DNA from 3 places in the Paracoccus sp. SM22M-07 genome. Region 1 is predicted to be linked to each of the others. Evidence: riboswitches for the same ligand, from Rfam matches in the RefSeq annotation. Region 1 holds a riboswitch; each other region holds the start of a gene.

Region 1 (6,676 bases):
CGCTGATCGAGGCCGCCGCTGCGCAATGGGGCGTCGATCCCGCCACCTGCACCGCACGCGACGGCACCGTCACCGGAGATGGCAAGTCGATCACCTATGCCGAACTGGTCAAGGCGGGCATCGACCGCAGCTTTACCGAGGAAGAGCTGGCCGCCCTGCCGCTGAAGGCGCATTCCGACCTGCGCCTGGTCGGCAAGGACGTCACCGCGCTGGATATCGGCAACAAGACCAACGGCAAGACCATCTATGGACTGGATGCCAAGATCGACGGCATGGTCTATGGCATCCCGATGCTGCCGCCGACGCGGCTGGGGTCCTCGGTCGCATCGGTCGATGACAGTGCCGCCAAGGACATCAAGGGCTATCTGCAGACGCTGACGCTGGACGATCCTTCCGGCACGGTGCCGGGCTGGGTCGTGGTCCTGGGAGAGACGCTGTTTGCGGCGAAATCGGCAGCCGACCTGATCACCGTCGAATGGAACGCCGGCGAAACCGCAGGCGTTTCCGAGGCCAACATCCAGGCGCGGTCGCGCGAACTGATCGCGGATGCGGCCAGCGGCGCGATCCTGCCCACGGAAACGCCCGACACCACCCAGGCCTTCCAGGATGCGGCCGACACGCTGGAGGCGGAATACACCACCGCGACCGTGCTGCATTTCCAGATGGAGCCGCTGAACGCCACCGTCTTCCGCAATGCGGACGGTGTCTGGGAAACCCATGCGGGCAACCAGTGGCAATCGCTGATCCTGCCGACCCTGTCGGCAGCGCTGGAGGTCGAGCCCGACAAGATCGTCATGCGCAGCTATATGCTGGGCGGTGGTTTCGGGCGTCGCCTGAACGGCGATTACATCGTGCCCGCCGCGCTGGCGTCGAAACAGCTGGACGGCAAGCCGGTCAAGCTGGTCTTCATGCGCGAACATGACGTCCAGTTCGACAGCGTCCGGTCGCCCAGTGTGCAGCGCCTGCGCATGGCCTTCGATGCCGAGAACCAGGTGATCGGGATGGATCATGATGCCGCCGCCGGCTGGCCCACGGGCGTCATGGCGCCGTCCTTCATGCCCAAGGGCGTGAACGGTCAGCCCTTCGACGTCTTTGCCATCGACGGGGCCGATCACTGGTATTCGGTCGGCGCGCACAAGGTCCGCGCGATCGAGAACGAGCTGGCCAACCAGACCTTCCGCCCCGGCTGGTTGCGGTCCGTCGGTCCGGGCTGGACCAATTTCGCGGTCGAAAGCTTCATGGACGAAGCCGCGGCCAAGATCGGGGTCGATCCGCTGGAATTCCGGCTGAAGCACCTGATCGCCGAAGGCTATAACGCCGGCACCGCACCGGATTCGATCGGCGGCGCGTCGCGTCAGGCGGCGGTTCTGGAACGCGTGGCGCAGATGTCGGGCTATGGCACGGCTGATTTGCCCGCCGATACGGCCATCGGCATCGCCACCACCTTTGGTCAAAGCCGCCAGATGCCCACCTGGACCGCAGGGGCCGTCCAGGTTCATGTGGACCGCGAAACCGGCACGGTCGAGGTTCAGAAGATGTGGCTGGCCTTCGATTGCGGCACCGTCGTCGATCCCGACAGTGCCCGCGCGCAATGCGAAGGCGCAGCACTTTGGGGTCTGTCCATGGCGCTTTACGAAGGCACCGAGTTCGAGAACGGCAATGTCCGCGACCTGAACCTGGGCGGCTATACCCCCCTGCGGATGATCGACACGCCGCCGATGGAGATCGAATTCATCGACAGCACCGAGGTTCCGGTGGGCTTGGGCGAACCCGGCACCACGGTCGTGGCCCCGGCCATCGCCAATGCCATCCAGGCGGCGGTCGGCGTGCGTCTGCGCCACCTGCCGATGCGCCCCGACGACGTCCTGGCCGCGCTGAAGGCCTGAAACCCCGCGGGCGCCCCGACATCCGGGGCGCCCGCATCACGGCTGTTGACACCGTCCCCCGAAATCGCGAACCTGCCCGCACGTCAGGGGAGTCCCGCCACAGGGGACTGAGAGGCTGAGTGGGGGCGACCCCGGTGAAGCGACCCTTTGAACCTGACCCAGTTGACACTGGCGTAGGAAGACCAAAGGCAGCTTCCCCATCGACGGGGCGGTCCTTTGGACCGCAAGGTCCGTCACCGGGCCGCGTGGCCCCTTCATCGCTTGTCTCATCCGGGTCGCCCATTTCGCACGGGAGACACTGATGAAACCGAACCCCCAGATCACCACCGGCCCCATGCCTGCATCCAGCAAGCTGTATGTGCCAGGTGCGCTGCACGACATTCGCGTGCCGATGCGCCGGATCGCCCTGACGGGCGAAGACCCTTTGACGGTCTATGACAGTTCCGGCCCCTATACCGACCCTGCCGCACGGATCGACATCCGGGGCGGGTTGCCCGCGGTGCGCGGGGCGTGGCTGACGGGCAGGGGCGATGCCGAACCCTATGCCGGGCGTCCGCTGACCGCCGCCGATAACGGCTTTGTCGATGGCAAGCGCCTGACCCCCGCCTTTCCGCATCAGCGCGATCCGCTGCGCGCCACGAAAGGGGCCGTGACCCAGTTGGCCTATGCCCGCGCCGGGATCATCACGCCCGAAATGGAATATGTCGCGATCCGGGAAAATGAAGGCCGCATTGCCGCCTATACCCGCGACGGAGAGGATTTCGGGGCCGCGATCCCCGATCTGGTGACGCCGGAATTCGTGCGGTCGGAAATTGCGCGGGGCCGGGCGGTGATCCCCGCCAACATCAACCACCCCGAACTGGAACCGATGATCATCGGCCGCAATTTCCTGGTCAAGATCAACGCCAATATCGGCAATTCCGCCGTGACCTCCTCGATGGAGGAGGAGGTCGACAAGATGGTCTGGGCAATCCGCTGGGGGGCCGACACCGTCATGGACCTGTCGACGGGTCGCAACATCCACAATATCCGCGACTGGATCATCCGCAATGCGCCCGTGCCCATCGGAACGGTGCCACTGTATCAGGCGCTGGAAAAGGTCGGCGGCATCGCCGAGGACCTGACATGGGAGATCTATCGCGACACGCTGATCGAACAGGCCGAGCAGGGCGTCGATTACTTCACCATCCACGCGGGCGTGCGGTTGCACATGATCCCGATGACGGCCAGGCGGGTGACGGGCATCGTCAGCCGCGGTGGGTCGATCATGGCGAAATGGTGCCTGCACCACCACCGAGAGAGTTTCCTATACGACCGCTTCGACGAGATCTGCGAGATCATGCGCGCCTATGACGTGACCTTCAGCCTGGGCGACGGCTTGCGGCCCGGGTCCATCGCCGATGCCAATGATCAGGCGCAATTCGCGGAACTGGAGACCCTGGGGGAACTGACCAGGCGTGCCTGGGCGCGCGACTGCCAGGTCTTCATCGAAGGGCCGGGCCATGTGCCGATGCACAAGCTGAAGGCCAACATGGACAAGCAGCTGGAGCATTGCCACGAGGCGCCCTTCTATACCCTGGGGCCGCTGACCACCGATATCGCGCCGGGTTACGACCACATCACCAGCGCCATCGGAGCGGCGATGATCGGTTGGTTCGGAACGGCGATGCTGTGCTATGTCACGCCAAAGGAACATCTGGGCCTGCCCGACCGGGACGACGTGAAAACCGGCGTCATCACCTACAAGCTGGCCGCCCATGCGGCCGACCTGGCCAAGGGGCATCCGGGTGCGCAGATGCGCGATGACGCCCTGTCGCGGGCGCGCTTCGATTTCCGCTGGCAGGACCAGTTCAACCTGGGTCTGGACCCCGACACCGCGCGCGAGATGCACGACGAAACCATGCCCGCCGATGCCCACAAGGTCGCGCATTTCTGTTCGATGTGCGGTCCGAAATTCTGCTCTATGAAGATCTCGCACGATATTCGCGCGACGGCTGAAAAGCAGCAGGGGATGGAGCGGATGGCCGATCTGTTCCGCGAAAAGGGGCAGCTTTACGTCCCTGCCGACGGCTGATCGGGCCGGATCACGCAGCGGCGCCCGCGTTCAGCGGGCGTCGCGGCGCAAGGCCATCGACAGGGCGCCCGTGACGGGGGCGTCATCGCCAAAGCGGATGCCCGCTTCGATATGGCGCAGGTGCTGGTCCAGCAGGTCCTGGGCCGCATCCATGTCCCGCGCCTCGATAGCGTCGGTGATGCGGGTGTGTTCGTCATCGGCGCAAAGCGTGCCGTGGCCGGTCGCGTAAAGCCCGATGATCAGCGAACTGCGCATGGTCAGTTCCTCCAGATAGCGCAGCAGGACGGGATTGCGCCCGACCCGCCCCAGCAGCAGATGGAACCCCCGTGACAGGCGCACGGCGGCCGACCGGTCGCCGCTGCCGCGTGCCAGGGCCTCCTGCGCCAGATGGACGCGCAGGGCGGCGATGTCTTCGGATGTGGCCTGTCGCACGGCATTGCGGCAGATCACCGTCTCGATGGCGCGACGCGCCTGAAAGACGTCACGGGCATCCTGGGGCGTCGGCGTGGCGACATAGGCGCCGCGGTTCGGCAGGTGATCGACCACATGATAGGCGGTCAACGTCCCAAGCGCGCGCCGGACATGGGCGCGATTGCAGCCGAACAGGTCCGACAGCGCCTGTTCGCCCAGCTTGGTGCCCGCATGCAGGCGCTGATCGGCGATCGCATCAAGGATGCTGTCCACGATGATGGTTTCAAGCGGCTTTTCCATCGTCGACAGATTGCACAGCCAACGGTCACGCGCAAGAAACATGCGCCCGAATTGCAGGCAGATAAAATATTATCTGATTGTTAACAATTCGTGTTATCAATCTTGCGACTCGGAAGAAGGAAGATCCATGAAACTGGTTGTCATCAACCCCAACTCGACCAGCTCGATGACGGACAAGATCATCGCATCGGCCCGCGCGGTGGCGGGACCGCAGGTCGATGTGATCGGGCGCACCGCCCATGGCGCCCCCGCCAGCATCGAGGGCCATCACGACGAGGTCATGGCCGCCCCCCATCTGTTGCGCGAGGTCGCGCAGGCCGAGGCCGAGGGCGCGGATGCCATCGTCATCGCCTGTTTCGACGACCCCGCGATCGGCGCCTGCCGCGAGATCGCGACCGGCCCCGTCATCGCCATCTGCGAGGCGGGAATGATGGCGGCCAGCATGGTCGCGACCTCGTTTTCCATCGTCACGACGCTGCCCCGCTCGGTCCCGGTGATCGAGGAGTTGGTCCGCAAATACGGCCAGGACCACAAATGCCGCCGCGTCCGTTCCGCCGCGATCCCGGTCCTGGCGCTGGAAGAACCGGGATCGGACGCCCGCGACCGCGTCCGCGCCGAGATCATGCGCGCCATCGAAGAGGACGGCTGCGAGGCCGTGCTGCTGGGCTGCGCGGGCATGTCCGACCTGACCGCGTGGCTGACCACGGAAACCGGCATCCCGGTCATCGACGGCGTGACCGTGGCCACGAAACTGGCCGAGGCGCTTGTGGGCGCCGGGCTGAAGACCAGCAAGATCGGCGCCTATGCGGTGCCCAACAAGAAATAAGACGACCTCAACCTCCGACAGGGAAACATCACATGACTCAGATCGACATGGCGGGCGTCGCACCGCCCGACGCACATGACGGCACACGCGCGACCGACAAGGGCGTGGGCCAGGAAAGCCTGGCCCCGCAGCAGACGCGCATCATGGGGTCCTGGTCCTATCTGTTCGCCTGGCTGGGCGGCTGCGTGTCCATCGGCACCTTCACCATCGGGTCGGGGCTGGTGGGCACGCTGAACCTGCTGCAGACGGTCGTGGCCATCGCGATCGGCTGCACCGTCATCGGCATCGCGCTGATGATCAACGGGCAGGCGGGGCACAGATACGGCATCCCCTTCATGGTGCAGGCGCGCCCGGCCTTCGGGTTTGCGGGAACGCGGCTGCCGGCGCTGGTGCGGTCGGTGCCCGCCCTGGTCTGGTTCGGCTTTCAAAGCTGGATCGGCGCCGGCGCGCTGAACCTGGTGTCCGAAACGATGTTCGGCTTTTCCAACATCTGGGTCTTCTTCATCGGCTTTCAGGCCCTGCAGATCGGCCTGTCGGTCCTGGGCTTTCACGGCATCAAATGGCTGGAAAACATCGGATCGGTCTTCATCATCGGGGCGCTGATCTATATGTTCTTCAGCGTCATCGACAAATACGGCAGCCAGATCAGTGCCAACCTTGTCAATGTCGAAGGCACCTGGGGGGCACCGTTCTGGGGCGCCACGATGCTGTTTCTGGGCATCTATTCGACGATGATGCTGAACGTGTCCGACTACAGCCGAGAGCTGGACGGACAGGTGGGACGCGGGCGGCAGGTGGCGATCTATGCCAATTCGATCCTGCCCGCGACCCTGTTCATGGGGCTGATCGGGCTGATGGTGTCGGGCGCCACCGGCGAGGTCGATCCGATCAAGGTCTTTGCCAGCGCCGTGGACAACAAGCTGCTGTTGGTGACGACGCTGCTGTTCATCGCCTTTGCGCAGGTGACGACGAACATCCTCAACAATGTCGTGCCGCCCGCCTATGCGCTGATGGATGTCTTCAAGCTGCGCTTCAAGACGGCGGCGGTGCTGGTCGGTCTTCTGGCCTTCGCGACCTTCCCCTGGCTGCTGGTCAAGGATGAAAGCGCTGCCGGGCTGAACCTGTTCATCCAGACCTACAGCGCCTTCCTGGGCCCGATCTTCGCCATCCTGGTGGTCG
Region 2 (6,676 bases), on a different contig from region 1:
GGAAGGCGACGGCCACCTGTTCGGCGCCGAACTTCTCCAGCAGCTGGGCGGCCAGGGGCGCGTCTTCGCCCGGCGCGTCGCGCAGCGCTTCGTGTTCCAGCATGCGCTTATCGTCGCGTTCGCGAACCTCGTCTGCCGAAGGTGCCTTGGCCCATTCGGCCACGACCTTGGCATTCTGCATCAGGCGCTGCGCGCGCTTGTAATCCGACGACGGCACGATCAGCGCCGAAACACCCTTGGACCCGGCGCGGCCCGTCCGGCCCGACCGGTGCAGCAGGGTTTCGGGGTTGGTCGGCAGATCGGCATGGATCACCAGTTCCAGCCCCGGCAGGTCGATGCCGCGTGCGGCCACGTCGGTCGCGATGCAGACGCGGGCGCGTCCGTCGCGCAGCGCCTGCAGGGCATGGGTGCGTTCCTGCTGGCTCAGTTCGCCCGACAGGGCGACGCATTTGAAACCGCGGTTCGACATGCGCGCCAGCAGGTGGTTCACGTTGGCGCGCGTCTTGCAGAACACGATCGAGGTCTGCGCCTCGTGCATCCGCAGCAGGTTGAAGATGGCCGGTTCGCGGTCGCGCGGCGTGACGCTGTAGGCGCGATAGGCGATGTCGCCGTGCTGGCGGGCCTCGCCCATGGCGGCGATGCGCAGGGCGTCACGCTGGAAATCGCGGGCCAGCTTTTCGATGGCGGGCGGCACCGTGGCCGAGAACATCAGCGTGCGGCGTTCGGCGGGCGCGGCGGCCAAGATGTATTCCAGGTCGTCGCGGAAACCCAGGTCCAGCATCTCGTCGGCCTCGTCTAGGACGGCGGCGCGCAGCGATGCCAGGTCCAGGCTGCCCCGGTCGATATGGTCGCGCAGACGGCCCGGCGTGCCGACGACGATCTGGGCGCCCTGCTGCAGGTTGCGGCGTTCGGTGCGGTAATCCATGCCGCCGACGCAGGTCGCGATCCGCGCGCCCGTCCCGGCATAGAGCCATTCCAGTTCGCGCGCCACCTGCAAGGCCAGTTCGCGGGTCGGCGCGATGGCCAGGGCCAGCGGACGATCACCGTCCAGCCGCTCTCCGTCCAGCAGCAGGTCCGCGCCGATGGCCAGGCCGAAGGCCACGGTCTTGCCCGATCCGGTCTGTGCCGAAACCAGCAGGTCGCGCCCTTGGGCTTCGTCTGCCAGAACGGCGGATTGCACGGAGGTCAGGCTTTCATAGCCCTTGGAAGCCAGCGCCGCCTGAAGCGGTGCGGGGAAGTTCAATTCGGTCATTTGATTCGCCAAATGGGGGGTGTCGTTCACCCGATGAGCGGCACCCCGTCGCTGCGACCGGCCCACCCTGCACCCGCCGCCCCGGACATGCGGAGCCAAAGATGGGTTCCTAGTCCACGCGCGCCGTAAAGTCCACCGAAGATCTGAACTGATTTCTTGGCCGCCTTTTCCTTGACTTGGGCCCGCTGCGCGGCCCTGATGCGCGCGACCCCGATCACAGGTTTCCAGATGACCCGCACAGCCCATCCCCCGATCAAGGATGCCATCAGGACATGGGCGCGGATCGCCGCGCTCAGCTTTGGCGGGCCCGCCGGCCAGATCGCCGTCATGCACCGCATCCTGGTCGAGGAACGCCGCTGGATCGACGAGGACCGTTTCCTGCACGCGCTGAATTTCTGCATGCTGCTGCCCGGCCCCGAGGCGCAGCAGCTGGCCACCTATATCGGCTGGCTGATGCATGGCGTGCGCGGCGCGCTGATCGCGGGGGTGCTGTTCATCCTGCCGGGCGTGGTGGCGATCATGGCGCTCAGCGTGGTCTATGTCACGCTTGGCGACGTGGGCATCGTGGCGGGGATCTTCTTCGGGCTGAAGGCAGCGGTCCTGGCGATCGTGGTGCAGGCGGTGATCCGGCTTGCGGGGCGGGCGCTGAAGGGGCCGGCGCTGCGCATCATTGCGGGGGCGGCCTTCGTGGCGCTCTTCGCGCTGGACGCACCTTTTCCGCTGGTGATCGCGCTGGCCGCCCTGGCGGGCGCGCTGATGGGGGGAGCCCCGACCCCGGACGGCACCGGCACTGCCCTGCCCGTTCAGGACGCGCGCGCCGCCCGCCGCGCGGCCATCTGGGCGCTGGTGCTGTGGCTGGTCCCGGTCCTGGCGCTGGTCCTGCTGGCGCCGGGCAGCGTCTTTGCCGATATCGCCACCTTCTTTTCGCGGCTGGCCGTGCTGTCCTTCGGGGGCGCCTATGCCGTTCTGGCCTGGGTCGGGCAGGAGGCCGTGGGCCATTACGGCTGGCTGCAGCCCACGCAGATGCTGGACGGTCTGGGCATGGCCGAAACCACGCCCGGACCGCTGATCATGGTGCTGCAATTCGTGGGCTTCATGGCGGCCTATGGCGCGGACCATGCCCATCCGCTGCTGGCCGCCATGCTGGGCGGGCTGCTGGCGACCTGGGTCACCTTCGCGCCCTGCTTCGCCTTCATCTTCATCGGCGCCCCCTTCATGGAGGGGTTGCGCCGCAGCGCCCGCCTGTCGGCCGCCCTGCGCGCCGTCACCGCCGCCGTGGTGGGCGTCATCCTGAACCTGGCCGTCTGGTTCGCCATCCACCTGATCTGGCAGCAGACCGTCGCATGGGACGTGGGGCCGATCCATCTGCGGCTGCCGGTCATGACATCGCTGGACCCGGTGGCGGCGCTGCTGTGCGCGGCGACGCTGGTTGCCGCCCTGTGGCTGCGGCCGGGCATGGCAACCCTGCTGGGCGGGGCGGCCCTGGCCGGGATCGCGCTGCAGATGGCGGGGCTGACATGACCCCCCTTGCGGGCCTTTCCGCATCGCGCTAGCCTTTTCCTGCAAACCGTTGGGGTGTCCCGTCACAGGGGCTGAGAGGCGTCAGCCAACCCATCGAACCTGATCCGGGTCATACCGGCGGAGGGAACGGTGCAGATGATCGCGGGGCCAGTCCCGCCCTTTGTTCCCCCTTGCGCCGTCCTGTCCCCGACCGCACAAGGAGCGCAACGTGACCGCCATCGCCCTGACCATCGCCGGTTCCGATTCCGGCGGAGGCGCCGGCATCCAGGCCGACCTCAAGACATTTTCCGCGCTTGGCGTCTATGGGGCCAGCGTCATCACCGCCCTGACCGCCCAGAACACCCGCACCGTGGCCCGCGTCCAGCCCGCAGGCCCCGCCATGATCGCGGCGCAGATCGCGACCGTCTTCGACGATCTGGACATTCGCGCGGTCAAGCTGGGGATGCTGGGCGACGGCCCTGCCATCCGCGCCGTGGCCGAGGGGCTGGCGGGACGCGGCCTGCCCGTCGTTCTGGACCCTGTGATGGTGGCGAAATCGGGCGACACGCTGCTGGCCGATGACGCCATCGACGGGTTGCGTGCCCTGCTGCTGCCCCGGGCCACCCTGCTGACCCCGAACCTGCCCGAGGCTGCCCGGCTGACGGGCGCGCCCCCGGCCCGGTCCCGCGACCAGATGCGCGATCAGGCGCTGGCGCTGATGCAAATGGGCGCGCGGGCCGTGCTGTTGAAGGGCGGGCATGGGCATGGGCCGCAATGCCACGACTTGCTGATGACGCCCGATGGCCCGCGCTGGTTGTCGGCCCCCCGCCATGCCACCCGCAACACGCATGGCACCGGCTGCACCCTGTCGGCGGCCGTCGCGGCGGAACTGGCCAAGGGGCGGCCTTTGCAGGAGGCCGTTACCGCGGCGCACCGCTATCTGCAGGGGGCCATCGCGGCGGCGGACAGCCTGACGGTCGGACAGGGCCATGGGCCGGTGCATCACTTTCACGCGGTCTGGCCCCATGCGTGACATCACCATCATCGGCGCGGGCGTGGCCGGGCTGTTCGCGGCGTGGCACCTGGCGCAACGGGGCTGGCACCCCCGCATCATCGACCGGAACGGCGCGCCGGGCCCGCATGGCTGTTCCTGGTGGGCGGGCGGCATGCTGGCCCCCATCTGCGAAGGCGTCACCGCCGATCCGCTGATCGCCCGCCTGGGTGGGCAGGCCGCCGATGACTGGGCGCAGGTCACCACGGTCACGCGCCGCGGCACGCTGGTCCTGGCGCTGGACCGCGACCGGGCCGAGCTGTCGCGCTTTGCCCGCCGCGCGCCGGGGCACCGGATGCTGGACGGAGCTGCGCTGGCGGCGCTGGAGCCCGACCTGGCCGACCACCGTCACGCCCTGCATGTCCCGTCCGAGGCGCATCTGGACCCCCGGCAGGCGCTTGCCGATCTGGTGACGGCCCTGCACGACCGGGGCATCGCCATCGAAACCGGAGATGCGCAGCCGCAGGATGTCACGGGCCCGGTGATCGACGCGCGCGGCATGGCCGCCACCCTGCCCGACCTGCGCGGCGTCCGGGGCGAGATGGTCGTTCTTCACGCCCCCGACATCACCCTGTCGCGCCCCGTCCGGCTGCTGCATCCGCGCCACCCGCTTTACGTCGTGCCGCGCGGCGACGGCATCGTCATGCTGGGCGCGACCCAGATCGAGACCGAGGCACGCCGCCCCATCACCGCCCGCGCCCTGCTGGAACTGCTGTCGGCGGCCTATGCGCTGGACGCGCGCTTTGCCGAAAGCACGGTGCTGGAAACCGGCACCGACCTGCGGCCCGCCTTTCCCGACAACATCCCGCGGGTGACGGTGCGCAGGCGCGTGCTGCACCTGAACGGCCTGTTCCGCCACGGCTATCTGATGGCGCCCGCCCTGGCGCGACAGGCCGCCGATTACCTGACCCATGGCACCCGAGGAGAGCTGATCCATGAAGATTGAGCTGAACGGCACCCCCCACGACATCGCCGCCGCCACCGTCGCCGATGCGCTGGCCGAACTGGGCTGGGCCGATGCCCGCGTCGCCACCGCCCTGAACGGCGATTTCCTGCCCGCCGCCGCCCGCGCCGCGCAGCCCCTGCAGGACGGCGATCGGCTGGAGGTTCTGGCCCCAATGCAGGGAGGATGAGCGATGCGTGATTTCTATGGCGTGACGCTGGACAGCCCGCTGATGCTGGGGACGGCGCAATACCCCTCGCCCCAGGTGATGCAACAGGCCTTTGCGGCATCGGGGGCCAGCGTGGCGACGGTGTCGCTGCGGCGCGAAAGCGGCCAGGGGCAGGCCTTCGGGCAGATGGTCCGCGACCTTGGGGTCCGCATCCTGCCCAACACCGCCGGCTGTCACAACGCCCGCGAGGCGATCACCACCGCCCGCATGGCGCGCGAGATCTTTGGAACGACCTGGATCAAGCTGGAGGTGATCGGCCATGCCGACACGCTGCAGCCCGACCCCTTCGGCCTGCTGGAGGCTGCCCAGACGCTCTGTGCCGAAGGCTTCGACGTCTTCCCCTACACGACCGAGGATCAAGTGCTGGCCCGCCGCCTGGTCGATGCGGGCTGTCGCGTGCTGATGCCCTGGGGTGCGCCCATCGGGTCGGGCATGGGGCTGAACAACCGCCACGGGCTGCGCAGCCTGCGCGGGGCCTTTCCCGATATCCCCATGGTCATCGACGCCGGTCTGGGCCTGCCCAGCCATGCCGCCGATGCGCTGGAAATGGGGTTCGACGCCGTGCTGCTGAACAGCGCCGTGGCGCAGGCGGGCGATCCCGTTGCCATGGCACGGGCCTTTGGGCTGGCCGTGCAGGCAGGGGCCATGGCGGCGGGCGCCGACCCGATGGGGGTGCGCGACATGGGGGTACCCTCGACCCCGCTGATCGGAAAGGCGTGGTTGTGATGCTGCCGAAATTCTATCCCATCTTCGACGATGCGGCCTGGCTGGACCGCGCCCTGCCCCTTGGGGTCCGGCTGGCGCAACTGCGCATCAAGGACCGGCTCGTCGATCAGCTGCGCGACCAGATCCGCCGCGCGATGGTGCTGTCCCGGCGGCACGGGGCCGCGCTGGTCGTGAACGACCACTGGCAGATCGCCATCGACGAAGGCGCCGAGTGGCTGCATCTGGGGCAGGAGGATCTGGCGGATGCCGACCTGCCCGCCATCCGGCGCGCGGGGCTGCGATTGGGGCTTTCTACCCATGACCACGCCGAACTGGATCGCGCACTGGCCTGCGCGCCCGATTATATTGCCCTTGGGCCGGTCTATCCGACCATTTTGAAACAGATGGCATGGGAACCCCAGGGCCTGGGACGGGTCACCGAATGGAAGCGGCTGATCGGCCCTATCCCCTTGGTCGCCATTGGCGGTTTCACCGTCGAACGCGCCAGGGGGGCCTTTGACGCGGGTGCCGACGTGGTTTCTGCCGTCACCGACATCACTTTGAATGCCGACCCCGAAGGACGGATGCGCGAATGGCTGGCGATATGAGCCGCTATGCCCGCCAGATGATCCTGCCCCGGATCGGGGCTGCGGGGCAGGACCGGCTGTCGCAGGCGCATGTGCTGATCGTCGGCGCGGGGGGCCTGGGCGTGCCCGCGCTGCAATACCTGGCCGGGGCCGGTGTCGGGCGGATCACCCTGGTCGATGGCGACCGGATCGAGGAAACGAACCTGCACCGCCAGCCGATCTATCCCATGGATGCCATCGGCCAGCCCAAGGCCACGGTCGCCGCCCGGATCATGGCCGCGATGAACCCCAATATCCGCATCGAAGCGCAGACCGATTGGCTGGACCCCGCCAATGCGCCCGACCTGATCGCACAGGCCGACCTGGTCTTGGATTGCGCCGACAGCTTTGCGGTGTCCTTGACCCTGTC
Region 3 (6,676 bases), on a different contig from region 1:
CTCCATCACCGCCCAGGCGATGGACAGCCCGTCCCAGGTGGCCGTGCCGCGCCCGATCTCGTCCAGGATGACCAGCGCATGGTCGTCGGCCTGGTTCAGGATGGCGGCGGTTTCGACCATTTCCACCATGAAGGTCGACCGGCCCCGCGCCAGATCGTCGGCGGCGCCGACGCGGCTGAACAGCTGGCTGACGATGCCGATATGGGCCTGCCGCGCCGGGACAAAGGCCCCCGCCTGCGCCAGCACCGCGATCAGGGCGTTCTGGCGCAGGAAGGTCGATTTGCCCGCCATGTTGGGGCCGGTCAGCAGCCAGATGGCCGGGGTCGCGCCTTGGGTCAGGTCGCAATCATTGGCGACAAAGCTTTCGGCCTTGCGCTTCAGGGCGCGTTCCACGACCGGATGCCGCCCGCCGGTGATGGAAAAGGCGCGGCTGTCATCGACGCGCGGGCGCACCCAGCCTTCGCCCGATGCGATATCGGCAAAGGCGCCCGCCAGGTCGATCTCGGCCAGCGCCCGCGCCGCCTGCCCGATGGGTCCGGCATGGTCCAGCACGGCGGCGCGCAGGCGGTCGAAGATGCCACGCTCGATCTCCAGCGCGCGGTCGCGGGCGTTCAGGATGCGGGTCTCCAGCTCGGACAGCTCGACCGTGGTGAAGCGGATCTGGTTGGCGGTCGTCTGGCGGTGGATGAAGGTCTGGTTCAGCGGCGCGGCCATCATGCGTTCCGCATGAGTGGTCGTCGTTTCGATGAAATAGCCCAGGACATTGTTATGCTTGATCTTCAGACTGCCGACACCGGCAAGTGCGGCATAGTCCGCCTGCATCCCGGCAATGACGCCGCGCCCTTCGTCGCGCAACCGGCGGGTCTGATCCAGATCCTCGTCATAGGTCTCGGCCACGAAACCGCCGTCGCGGACCAGCAGCGGCGGCTCGGCCACCAGTGCATCATCCAGCAGATCGATCAGGGCGTCGTGGCCCGTCAGGTCACTCACCGCGTCGCGCAGCACCTGGGCTGCGTCATCCGGCAGGCGGTCAGCGATGGCGGCCCCTTGGGTCAGCCCCGCCCGGATCGCCGCCAGATCGCGCGGCCCGCCGCGTTCCAGCGCCAGCCGCGACAGGGCGCGGTCCATGTCGGGCACGCGGGCCAGCGCGCTGCGCAGATCGGCCAGCAGGCGCGGATCATCGACCAGCATGGCCACGGCCTGCTGCCGGGCATGGATCAGCGACAGATCGCGGCTTGGGGCGCTGACGCGCCGTTCCAGCAGGCGCGCGCCGGGGGCCGTCACGGTGCGGTCGATGGCCGCCAGCAGCGATCCCTCGCGCCCGCCGGACAGGGCCTGGGTCAGTTCCAGGTTGCGACGGGTGGCGGCGTCGATCTGCATCGCGCCGCCCGCCTGTTCGCGGACAGGGTGGCGCAGCAGCGGCAGCTTGCCCTTCTGCGTCATGTCCAGGTAATCGACGATGGCGCCCATCGCACCCTGTTCGGCCCGGGTGAACGTGCCGAACCCGTCCAGCGTTTCGACACCGTAAAGCGCGCAAAGCCGCCTGGCCCCCGCGCCGCTGTCGAAGGCGCCGGGATGCAGGTCGGTCAGGGCGGCGCCTGCGTCCTGCACAAGTTCCTCGAATTCATACCCCGCGGCCAGGACCTCGCGCGGGGTCAGGCGGGCCAGTTCGGGGGCCAGCCGCGCGGGCGGGCATTCCATCACCTGAAACGCCCCGGTCGAAATATCGACCCAGGCCAGCGCCCCTTCGTCACGAACTTGGGCATAGGCTGCCAGGTAATTGTGGCGGCGCGCCTCCAGCAGCGATTCCTCGGTCAGGGTGCCGGGGGTCACAAGGCGGACGACATCGCGGGCGACGACCGATTTGCTGCCACGCTTCTTGGCCTCGGCGGGGTCCTCCATCTGTTCGGCAATGGCCACGCGGAACCCCTTGCGGATCAGCGTCAGCAAATAGCTTTCGGCGGCATGGACCGGCACGCCGCACATCGGGATCGGTTCGCCCGCATGGGTGCCGCGTTTCGTCAGCGCGATGTCCAGCGCGGCTGCGGCCTGCACCGCGTCATCGAAGAACATCTCATAGAAATCGCCCATGCGATAGAACAGCAGCGCACCGGGGTTCGCCTCGCGGATCGCAAGATACTGCGCCATCATCGGGGTGGGCTGGTCGGTCATGACGGTCCTTCACTGCCTTCTGGCCCCCGTATCTAGCCGCTTGCGCGCTGCGGTGAAACCATTACATTCAGGCCTACCTCGGGGTGCCCTGCATGGGCTGAGACGCAGTTGCGGACCCGTTGAACCTGATCCGGTTGATACCCGGCGGAGGGAAGGTGACGGCTGTCCTTTCTTTCGAAACCCGTTTGAAAGGAGGCCACCGTGAAACCCCTGTTTTTCGCCACCGCCCTGCTGGCGGCGACCCCCGCGCTGGCGCAGGATCGCGTCCTGACCGTCTATGCCAGCGATTACATCGCCAGCGAATGGGGCCCCGGCCCGACGATCAAGGCCGAATTCGAGGCCTTCTGCGATTGCACCCTGGATTTCGTCACCGGCGACATCCTGCCCCGCCTGCTGATGGAGGGGAAGGGCACCGAGGCCGACATCGTCTTTGGCCTGAACACCGATGTCACCGCCCGCGCCCGCGCATCCGGCCTGTTCGCGCCGCATGGGCAGGACACGTCCGACCTGTCGCTGCCGGTGGAATGGACCGATGACACCTTCCTGCCCTATAACTGGGGCGAAACCGCCTTCGTCTATGACGACACCCGTCTGGAAAACCCGCCCGCCAGCTTTCAGGAATTGCTGGACGCGCCCGACGACCTGAAGATCGTGATCCAGGACCCGCGTTCGTCCATTTCCGGTCTGGCGCTGCTCTTGTGGGTCAAGCAGGTCTATGGCGACGATGCGCCGGATGCCTGGGCCAAGCTGGCCCCCAAGGTGCTGACCGTCACGCGCGGCTGGTCGGAATCCTATGGCATGTTCACGGACGGAGAGGCCGACATGGTCCTCTCCTACACCACCTCGCCCGCCTATCACATCGCAGCCGAGGATGACCTGACCAAGAAGGCCGCCATCTTTCCCGAAGGCCATTACTTCATGGCCGAACTGGCAGCCCAGGTGGCCTCGACCGATCAGCCCGAACTGGCGCAGCAGTTCATGGATTGGATCCTGACCCCGGAATTCCAAAAGACCATCCCGCTGGCCAACTGGTCCCTGCCCGCCAAGCTGGCGCAGGACGACTGGCCGCCGGTCATGCGCGACCTGCCCCGCCCCGACAAGACGCTGTTCTATTCCGAGGACGAGGCCGAAGCCCTGCGCCAACCTGCGCTGGACGAATGGCTGCGCGCCTTCGCGGGGTGATCGCGGGACGCATCGTCGCCGCCGGACTGGGCGCCCTGATCCTTGGCACGCTGGCCGCCGTCGCATGGCAGGCGGGCGGGTTGTCGGGATTGGGCGAATGGGACTGGCGCGCGGTGCGCTTTACCATCTGGCAGGCGGCGCTGTCGGCGACGCTGTCCGCGGCGCTGGCCGTGCCCGTCGCGCGGGCGCTGGCGCGGCGGCGGTTCCGGGGGCGCGGCCTGCTGGTCACGCTGCTGGGCGCGCCCTTCATCCTGCCGGTGATCGTGGCGATCATGGGGCTGATCTCGGTCTTCGGGCGCAATGGCGCGCTGAACGAAGGCCTGCGCGCCCTGGGCCTGCCGGAAATCGGCATCTATGGCTGGCAGGGGGTGATCTTGGCGCATGTCTTCTTCAACCTGCCCCTTTCGGTCCGGCTGATCCTGCAGGGCTGGCAGGCGATCCCGTACGAACGCTTCCGCCTGGCCAGCAGCCTGGGCTTTGCCCCCGCCGACATCGCCCGCCACTTGGAACGCCCGATGCTGCGCGCGGCCCTGCCGGGCGTCTGGCTGGCGGTCTTTCTGGTCTGCCTGACATCCTTCACCGTCGCGCTGGCCCTGGGCGGCGGCCCGCGCGCCACCACGGTCGAACTGGCGATCTATCAGGCCTTCCGCTTTGATTTCGACCTGGGGCGGGCGGCCACGCTTGGGCTGGTGCAGATCGCGCTGTGCATCGCCGCCCTGATGGTCGCGCGCTGGATCGCCATTCCGGCGGCATTCGGGGCGGGCATGGATGAACGCCAGGGCCCGACCGGTCCGCGCGGCTGGCGCGTCGCGGCGGATGCGGCGGTCATCGCGCTGGCGGCGGGGTTCCTGCTGTGGCCGCTGGTGGCGGTGATGGCGGTGGGCGTGCCGCGTCTGCCGATGCTGGAGGCCGATATCTGGTGGGCGGCGGGGCGGTCCGTGGTGATGGCCGTGATCTCGGCGCTGCTGGCGATGATGCTATGCCTGACGTTGGCGCTGACCATCGCCCGTGGTGCCGGCCGCTGGACCGAGGCCGCGGGCATGCTGCCGCTGATCGCCTCGCCTCTGGTCCTGGGGACGGGGCTGTTCATCCTGCTGCGCGACGTGGCCAGCCCGCAGCAGATGGCCCTGCCAGTGACGGTGGCGATCAACGCGGCCATGGCCCTGCCCTTCGGGCTGCGGGCGCTGATCCCGGCGGCGCGCAGCCTGCAAGACGATTACGACCAGCTGGCGGCATCGCTGGACATGCGGGGGTGGGCGCGGTTGCGATACCTGACCCTGCCGCGGCTGGCACGTCCCCTTGGTTTTGCCGGAGGGCTTGCGGCGGCCCTTGCCATGGGCGACCTGGGGGTGATCACGCTGTTCGCCAGCGACCAGCCGACCTTGCCGCTGAAACTCTATCAGCTGATGAACAGCTATCGCATGGCGGATGCGGCGGGTGCGGCGGTGCTGTTGATGGCGCTCAGCTTCGGGCTGTTCTGGATTTTCGACAAGGGGGGGCGACTGGATGCTTGAACTGCGGGATATCGCGATCCGTCAGGATGACTTCAGCCTGAGCGCCGATCTGTCGCTGGAACAGGGCGGGCGCTTTGCGGTGATCGGCGCGTCGGGGTCGGGCAAGTCCACGCTGCTGTCGTTGATCGGCGGGTTTTTGGCGCCCGACAGCGGGCGGATCTTGTGGCAGGGGCAGGACATCACGCAGGTGCAGCCGGGGGTCAGGCCGATCTCGACCCTGTTTCAACACCACAACTTGTTCCCGCATCTTACTGTAAAACAAAATATAGGAATGGGCCTGCGCCCGGATCTGCGCCTGGACCGCGATCAGACCGCCCGTGTCGCGCAGGTAATGGAGCAGGTGGGATTGTCCGGGACCGGCGATCGCCGCCCCGCCGCGCTGTCCGGCGGCCAGCAAGGCCGGGTCGCCTTGGCCCGCGTGCTGCTGCGGGCGCGTCCCGTCCTGCTGCTGGACGAACCCTTCGCCGCCCTCGGCCCCGCCCTGAAAGCCGAGATGCTGGTCCTGCTGGCCGATATTGCCGACAGCACGGAGGCCACGGTCCTGATGGTTACTCATGATCCGCAGGATGCCCGCGTCTTTTCGCCCCGCACCATCCTGGTCGAAGATGGCCGCGCCCATCCGCCCCGCGACACCGCCCCCCTGCTGGACGACCCGCCTCCCGGTCTGCGCGCCTATCTGGGATAAGTTCTGCGCGCTGCGCAACATCAGGTATCCGCAGGCCCGATAGGTTGCTAACCTTGGCGACAGAACATCACGGGAGGAAACCACATGTTCCATCGCATCGCCGCCGCCATTCCCGCGGCCGCCCTTGGGGGCCTAATGGCCACCGCGCCCATGGCCCAGGCCCAGGACTTCATCAACGTGCTGACCGGCGGGACCTCGGGCGTCTATTACCCGCTTGGGGTCGCCCTGTCCGAGATCTATGCCGAGGGCATCGAGGGATCGCGCACCCAGGTGCAGGCCACCAAGGCCAGCGTGGAAAACCTGAACCTGCTGGCCCAGGGCCGCGGAGAGATCGCCTTCGCGCTTGGCGACAGCGTCCAGGCCGCATGGGAGGGGAACGAGGAAGCAGGCTTTCCCCGCAAGCTGGAGGAGCTGCGCGCCATCGCCGCCATCTATCCCAACTATATCCAGATCGTGGCTGACGCATCGGCCGGCGTGACCACGCTGGAGGATCTGCGCGGCAAGACCATGTCCGTCGGCGCCCCCGCATCGGGAACCGAACTGAACGCCCGCGCCATCTTTGCCGCCGCCGGCATGAGCTATGACGATCTGGGCAAGGTCGAATACCTGCCCTTCGCGGAATCGGGCGAGCTGATCAAGAACCGACAGCTGGAGGCGACGCTGCAATCCTCGGGACTGGGGGTGGCCTTCATTAAGGACCTGTCCTCGACCCATGACATCAGCATCGTGGCCATCCCCGAGGAAACCGTGACGGCCATCGGCGCGCCCTTCGTGCCCAGCGTGATCCCGGCGGGCACCTATAACGGCCAGGACCAGGACGTGCCGACCGCTGCCGTCGGCAACATGCTGATCAGCCATGACGGCGTGTCCGAGGAGGCCGCCTATCAGATGACCAAGCTGCTGTTCGAGAACCTGGACCGCATGACCTCGGCCCATGCGGCGGCGGGGGGCATTTCGACCGACACCGCGCTGGACGGGATCTCGATCCCGCTGCATCCGGGCGCCGAGCGGTATTACCGCGAAATCGGCCTGATCGACTAAGCGCCCCATGGCCCGCGCCACCCGGCGCGGGCCGATCCCTAGGAAAGGTCAACGATGTCCGCATCCCATCCCCCCGCAAGCG

Evidence for each region. Region 1 has a riboswitch for thiamine pyrophosphate ahead of thiC (phosphomethylpyrimidine synthase ThiC). Riboswitches for the same ligand answer to the same signal wherever they lie in the genome.
Region 2: linked by a shared signal. The riboswitch ahead of thiD (bifunctional hydroxymethylpyrimidine kinase/phosphomethylpyrimidine kinase) and the one ahead of thiC (phosphomethylpyrimidine synthase ThiC) in region 1 are both predicted to bind thiamine pyrophosphate.
Region 3: linked by a shared signal. The riboswitch ahead of thiB (thiamine ABC transporter substrate binding subunit) and the one ahead of thiC (phosphomethylpyrimidine synthase ThiC) in region 1 are both predicted to bind thiamine pyrophosphate.

Annotation. Positions count from the first base shown of each region.
Region 1 covers NZ_JPKW01000005.1:177,420-184,095, reverse strand. Annotated here, with positions in the region: gene IE00_RS10395 (xanthine dehydrogenase family protein molybdopterin-binding subunit) at 1-1,886, shown strand, start outside; TPP riboswitch at 1,962-2,083, shown strand; gene thiC (phosphomethylpyrimidine synthase ThiC) at 2,188-3,960, shown strand; gene IE00_RS10385 (GntR family transcriptional regulator) at 3,991-4,713, opposite strand; gene IE00_RS10380 (aspartate/glutamate racemase family protein) at 4,799-5,497, shown strand; gene IE00_RS10375 (NCS1 family transporter) at 5,530-6,676, shown strand, end outside.
Region 2 covers NZ_JPKW01000007.1:46,165-52,840, forward strand. Annotated here, with positions in the region: gene IE00_RS11700 (DEAD/DEAH box helicase) at 1-1,252, opposite strand, end outside; gene chrA (chromate efflux transporter) at 1,481-2,773, shown strand; TPP riboswitch at 2,814-2,916, shown strand; gene thiD (bifunctional hydroxymethylpyrimidine kinase/phosphomethylpyrimidine kinase) at 2,982-3,785, shown strand; gene IE00_RS11715 (FAD-dependent oxidoreductase) at 3,778-4,749, shown strand; gene thiS (sulfur carrier protein ThiS) at 4,739-4,936, shown strand; gene IE00_RS11725 (thiazole synthase) at 4,940-5,701, shown strand; gene IE00_RS11730 (thiamine phosphate synthase) at 5,698-6,288, shown strand; gene IE00_RS11735 (HesA/MoeB/ThiF family protein) at 6,273-6,676, shown strand, end outside.
Region 3 covers NZ_JPKW01000008.1:27,453-34,128, reverse strand. Annotated here, with positions in the region: gene mutS (DNA mismatch repair protein MutS) at 1-2,172, opposite strand, end outside; TPP riboswitch at 2,242-2,342, shown strand; gene thiB (thiamine ABC transporter substrate binding subunit) at 2,374-3,354, shown strand; gene IE00_RS12360 (ABC transporter permease subunit) at 3,330-4,868, shown strand; gene IE00_RS12355 (ATP-binding cassette domain-containing protein) at 4,861-5,553, shown strand; gene IE00_RS12350 (TAXI family TRAP transporter solute-binding subunit) at 5,638-6,594, shown strand; gene IE00_RS12345 (TRAP transporter permease) at 6,649-6,676, shown strand, end outside.